Regions from separate parts of the Microbacterium sp. NPDC087592 genome, predicted to be linked through region 2. Evidence: riboswitches for the same ligand, from Rfam matches in the RefSeq annotation. Region 2 holds a riboswitch; the other holds the start of a gene.
The links. A riboswitch is a leader RNA that binds a small molecule or an ion and turns the genes downstream of it on or off. The one in region 2 is predicted to bind thiamine pyrophosphate.

Region 1 (3,107 bases), on a different contig from region 2:
CGCCGGAACTCCCGGGCGGTCGCGGCGGGATCCTCGGCCGCACACAGCGCCGAGGCCACGGCGAGCCCGGCGGAACCGGCATCGCGAAGCGCCTCGGTGTCGTCGATGCCGACGCCGCCGATCGCCACGCACGGGAGCGGGCTGCGCCTCACGAAGTCACGGAACCCTTCCACGCCGAGGGGGTCGGGGTGATCCCGCTTGGTCGAGGTCGGACGGATCACCCCGACGCCGAGATAGTCGACGGTTCCGGCGGGCAACGCGAGAACCGCGTCGAGGTGCGCCGCACTGTTCGCGGTGAGGCCGATCAGCGCATCCGGCCCGAGAGCCTCGCGCGCCTGCAGCACCGACGCGTCCCCCTGACCCAGGTGCACGCCGTCGACGCGTGCACCGCGGGCGCGGGCGGCGATCGCGGCATCCAGTCGGTCGTTCACCACGAGCAGCGCACGACCGTCGATCGCCTGCGACAGTGCAAGCAGCTGCTCGGCCGTCTCGGCATCGGACGCGGTCTTGTCGCGGAGCTGCACGATGCGCACGCCCCCGTCGACGGCACGGCGGACGGTATCGACGACGCCGCGGTCGCCGCAGAGCGTGGGATCGGTGACCAGGTAGAGGGAGAGGTCGGCGTTCACAGCGCACCCGCCTGCACACGGGCGTCCGCGATCACGTCGGCGGGGCCCACGGAGGCGAGGGCGTCCAACAGCGCCACGGCGAAGCTGCCGGGGCCGGTCGAGATCGTGGCGGCGCGCTCGGCCGCGATCGTGTACACGAGGCTCGCGGCGGCGACGGCCGTGAGGGCATCGTGTCCGGTATTGCGCGCGGTACCCAGGAATGCGGCCATCACGGCCCCGAGAGCGCAGCCCCCGCCGGTGACCCTGGTCAGCAGCTCGTGCCCGTTCGCGAGGCGCAACACCCGCTCCCCGTCGGTGACGAGGTCGACCGGACCGGACACCGCGATCACGCCACCGGTCCGTCGCGCGAGAGCAGCAGCCGCGTCGGCTGCGGCATCCGTGCTGTCCGTGGCATCCACTCCCCGACCGCCGGCGCTGAGCCCGGCGAGCGCGAGGATCTCCGAGGCGTTACCGCGGATCGCCGTCGGACGCTGCCCCGCCAGCTGATGCGCGAGCGCGGTGCGGATCGGCAGGGCCCCGATCGCGACCGGATCGAGCACCCACGGTGTTCCGGCGGTCGCAGCCCCGGCGACAGCCTCGAGACTCGCCGCGCGCTGCTCAGGAGTGGGCGTTCCCAGGTTGATCAGCACACCGGACGCGACACCGGCGAACATCTCGGCCTCTCCGACGATGTCGACCATGGCCGGGGCAGCCCCCAGGGCGAGCAGCACGTTGGCGGTGAACCCGGCGACGACCGTGTTGGTGATGCAGTGCGTCAGTGGGGGCGTCTCGCGCAGCACCCCCCACAGGGCGGCGGCGGCGCCGGGCAGATCGGTGATGGAATCAGGACGCAGAAGATCGCTCATCGCGACATCCCTTCGCTAGTACGAACTAGATCAGGTTCGACGGGTCTGTTCTCAGCCGCGGATGCGGCACCCCGTGTCACTGCTCAGAGTCTAGCGATCGGCCAGGAACGTCTAACGATCGGCCAGGAGCGTCAATTCCTCCGCGCGGGCGAGTCCGGCACGACGGTCGCGGTCGACCCCGCGCGCCCGCTCATCGGCGACGACGGTACGGACGGTGTCGGTCAGCGGCCGCAGCCGACCACCTCCATCGCGGTACGCGCTGTTAGACCGGGTCATGAAGCCCGTCATCCCCGGGGGCAGCCACAGCGGCAGGGATCTGGGCCCCGCCCAGTGCTGGACCCCGTGTGCGACGAGCCAGTCCTCCTCGGCGACCACGATCTCGCCGGTATGACCCGCGGCGGTCCGGATCTCGCGCAATACCTCGTCGAAGGGCTGCGCGTCGCCGATGGCGTTGACCGGCCCGCTCACGGTCGCCGCGACGATGGATTCGGCGAGATCGTCCACGTCGATCACCTGGGCGCTCTTCCCCTCGAGCGGCGGCGACAGGACCGGTTCCCCACCCGCCCGCGCGAACGCCGCTGCCCAGTAACCGAATCGATCGCTGGGGTCGCCTTCGCCGACGATGAGTCCCGGTCGCACGATGAGCGCACGATCGCCCAGGGTGCCCACGGCGTCCTCGGCCGCAGCCTTCTGCGCCCCGTACTCGTACTCGTCACCGGGGCGGGCGGACGGATGCCGCGGTGCCGACTCGTCCGCACCGACCGTCTCGTCGTCGGAGTAGACCGACAGGGAAGACACGTAGGTCCACCGCGCGACACGCTCGCCGAGGGCAGCGACGGCCGCCTCGACCTGCGACGCCTGCGACGAGATATCCACCACGTGATCCCAGTCCCGCCGGGTGAGCGCGGTGTACGCCGCGGGATCGTCGCGGTCTCCACGTACGAGCTCGGCACCGTCGGACGCAGGCCTCGCCCCGCGAGCGAGACATGTCACCGTGGCCCCCGCATCCAGCCATCGGCGGGCGATGCGCCCGGAGAGCCAGCCCGTTCCACCGAGGATCAACACGTCCGTCATGGACCCATGTCACCAGGAACGCGGCACCCGCGGAAGCCCTTCCGCTCAGAGCAGATCAGGGCCTCCGCGGAGACGACTCAGTCGCGCAGTGCGGCTCCGAAGCGCTGGGCCGCGACCTCCACACCGGCGAGCTTGGCCTCGGTGGCCTCGGCTGCCGTGAGCGTGCGGTCGTCGGCGCGGAAGCGCAATGCGAAGGTCAAGCTCTTCGAGCCTTCCGGCACACCTTCGCCGCGGTAGTCGTCCACCAGTCGCACCGATTCGAGCAGCGCCCCCGCGCCCTCGGCGAGTGCGGCCTGCACGTCGGCGGCCGGTACGTCCGCGGGGAGCGTGAGCGAGACGTCCTGCGTCGCCGCGGGGAACGTCGACAGCGATGCCGCGACGACCCGACCGCCCGCGAGCGTCAGGATGCGGTCGAGGTCGATTTCGAACACCGTCGCGCGCCCGGGCAGATCCGCCCCCTCAGCCACCGTGGGGTGCAGCTCGCCGACATAGCCGACCTCTTCGCCGGCGACGCGCAGCGACCCGGTGCGTCCCGGGTGGAGAGCTGCACGCTCAGCCT
Region 2 (3,107 bases):
GCCGAGGTTCTCGCAGCCGAACGCGACATCGTCGCCGGCTCGCGCCAGGATCACCTGCGAGTCCGGGTCCTGCAGCACGAGGCCGGCGCGCCCCCGGGTGGCGACGGCGGGAGCGCCGTCGACGAGCAGTTCGCCCGTGCTCTCGCCCTCCTCCTCGCCGCCGAGCACGCCCGCGAGACCGTGGAGCAGCGTGGACTTGCCCGCCCCGGAAGCCCCGAGCACCAGAACGCGCTCACCGGGGTCGATGCGGAACGAGACGTCGCTCAGCGCCCAGGCGAGGCGACTCGCGTGGCGCCACCCCCAGCCGCGCGCCTCGACGGCGGCGGGGACGGTGTGATCCGCCGCCATCAGACGCGGACGCGTGCCTCGCGCCCGGAGCCGAATCGGTCGAGCGCTCCGGTCGCGGCGATGCCTCGCGCCAGCACCCACGACAGCGCCCCCGCGATGACGGCACCGGAGATGACGGTGCTGATCAGGTAGATCGTCGTGAAGGCGGGGCCGGAACCGGCGTACCAGAGCACGAGGTTGTTGATCCCGCCGGCGAGGGCAGCACCGGCACCCGCGAGGATCGCGACCGGCAATGACCAGCGGCGGTAGAAGAAAAGGAGGAAGACCAGTTCGGCGCCGAGACCCTGCACGAGTCCGGCTTCGAGAGTGAGGAATCCGCCCCACTGGTTGCCGATGAGGGCCGAGACGACCGCCGCGAGCAGCTCGACGTAGATCGCCGCGCCCGCCTTGCGGATGATCAGCCCGCCGAGGACGCCGGCGAAGAGCCACGGGCCGTCGAGAAGCCCCTGGACGCCGGGGAGCAGCGGCTCGAGCAGGGCCTTCGGGCCGAGGTACCCGACGTTCCACGCCAGGAAGATCAGGCCTGCGGCGACGCCGATGACGCTGGCGACGACGATGTCGACGATGCGCCAGCGCAGGAAGCTCCTGGCCGGGGGCGTGGCCGGGGGCTTGGTGGACGCCGATGTGGACGTGGACGTGCTCATCTGAACTCCTCCCTGCGCTGGCATGACCCAGATCAGGTTCGACGGTCGAAGCGCGATTCGCTCCCTCTCAGCCCGGCTCGCCGGACTCCCGTGGTTGTGCTGAAGAGCCTACCGGCTCGCGACACCCCGCGGGCGACGAGGCTGCGCGCCGCGCAACGCGCCCGGGATTGGGTACCGTAAACGAGTGACCGCTTCAGATCCCGCCGACGAGGCGACGGGCGTCGTCGATGGCGACGGCTCGCCGGACGCCGTCCCCTCCGGACCGGTCGACGACCTGCCGGTCGCGGTGGATGCTGCCCCCGCAGACTCCGCCGACACCTCCGCGTTCGCCGCCGACCGGCTGTTCGCGGGCGATGTGCGACCCCCGGCTGCCGCCGTATCGCCGGCCATCCCAGTCGACTCCGCGGCGATCGGCGCGCTCTTCACGACACCGAGCTCCCCGGGCGGCGGCGTCGATCAGGAACCCGACACCCTCTCCGAACCCGCAGCGGAGCCCGTCGAGGCCGCCGGCCTCGTAGAGCCCATCGAGCCCGTCGAGCCCGTCGAGCCCGTCGAGCCCATCGAGCCTGTCGATGCGACGCCACCGACACCCCCGCTGACCAAACCGCCGTTCGTCCCGGCCGAGCGGACAGCCGGTGAAGAGCCGGCGGACGACACGAATGCTCTCCTCGACGCGAGCGCACCGCAGTGGGCGGATGACACGACCGGGGCGACGGCCCTCACCTGGGTCGATGCCGCGACGGTCGCCGCGCACCCGCCTCTCGCGACCCTCGATGAGCCGGCCGAGGCCGAGCAGTCAGGCGGGCTGATGCGCGGGGCCCACCTGCGACCGGCGATCGCCCGCCCGGGGGTCCTGGTGCCGTTGGCGACGCTCGTCGCGATCGTCGCCGCCTACGCCGGTACGACGATGCTGTGGCCACTGCACGAAGTCCCTCCGACGGTGCAGTCCGTCGAATTCGAGACCACTCCCGCCGCCGCGGCTGCGATCACCTGGCCCGGCGAGGGCAGCGCGGCTGTCGGCATCGGCGGGCTGAGCACGGTGGCCTCGAATCCCGGTGCCGTGAGCATCGCGAGCATCACCAAGGTCGTGAGCAGCCTGATGGTGCTCGACCGGATGCCGCTGGCGCTCGGCGAGCAGGGCCCCGAGTTCCGCTTCAGCTACCGCGACAGCGTGGAGTACTGGGACTACCGGCGCAGTGATCAGTCCGCGCTGGATGTGCCGGTCGACGGTGTGCTGACCGAATACCAGCTGCTGCAGGGCACGCTCCTGGGGTCGGCGAACAACTACATCGACCGGCTCGCGTCCGAGATCTGGGGCTCCGAGCGGGAGTTCGCGTCCGCCGCGGAGACCTGGCTGAGGGAGCGCAACCTCACCGGCATCACGGTCGTGACCCCGTCGGGCTTCGACGAACGCAACGTCTCGACGCCCGACTCGCTCATCGCACTGGGCGAGCTGGCGATGCAGAATCCGGTGTTCGCGGAGATCGTGGGCACGAAGTCGGTGGACCTCCCCGGCGCGGGCACGGTCGTCAACACGAACGGGATGCTCGCCGATCCGGGTGTCGTCGGCATCAAGACCGGCACGCTGGTCGGTTGGAACCTGCTCACCGCGAAGGATGTGACCGTCGGCGACACGACGGTGAAGTTGTACGCCGCCGCGTTGAACCAGGCGGGCGATGACGAGCGGCTCGCCCTGACCCGCTCGCTGTTCGCCGAGACGGAGGCCGCGTTGAACGCGCAGAGCCCGGCGGTCGCTGCGGGTACGGTCGTGGGACGCGTCACGACCCTGTGGGGCGAAGACGTCGAGGTCGTCACCGAGTCCGACGCCGATGTGGTGCTGTGGAACGGTGCCCTCGCCACGGCCACCCCGACCTTCGACCTCGCGGACGAGCGCGACGAGAACGGCACGGTGGGGACGATGACCGCTGCCGGCCCGCTCGACAGTGTGACGGTTCCCCTGGTCCTGGCCGAAGATGTCGAGGGACCGAGCCCCTGGTGGCGTCTGACCCACCCGCTCGAGCTCCTGGGCATCACCACCGACCCGCGCTGACCGTCGCGCCGAGATCGCGCCGATCGTCGCCGAACCGCCCCCGGCTGACCCTCTCACTCCGAGGA

Region 1: linked by a shared signal. The riboswitch ahead of thiM (hydroxyethylthiazole kinase) and the one ahead of ACIOTO_RS09485 (ECF transporter S component) in region 2 are both predicted to bind thiamine pyrophosphate.

Annotation. Positions count from the first base shown of each region.
Region 1 is NZ_JBIUWT010000004.1:269,704-272,810, reverse strand. Features, by position in the region: gene ACIOTO_RS19545 (bifunctional hydroxymethylpyrimidine kinase/phosphomethylpyrimidine kinase) at 1-629, opposite strand, end outside; gene thiM (hydroxyethylthiazole kinase) at 626-1,474, opposite strand; TPP riboswitch at 1,465-1,558, opposite strand; gene ACIOTO_RS19535 (NAD-dependent epimerase/dehydratase family protein) at 1,586-2,548, opposite strand; gene pheT (phenylalanine--tRNA ligase subunit beta) at 2,626-3,107, opposite strand, start outside.
Region 2 is NZ_JBIUWT010000001.1:2,000,611-2,003,717, reverse strand. Features, by position in the region: gene ACIOTO_RS09490 (ABC transporter ATP-binding protein) at 1-348, opposite strand, end outside; gene ACIOTO_RS09485 (ECF transporter S component) at 348-992, opposite strand; TPP riboswitch at 983-1,094, opposite strand; gene ACIOTO_RS09480 (D-alanyl-D-alanine carboxypeptidase) at 1,177-3,042, shown strand.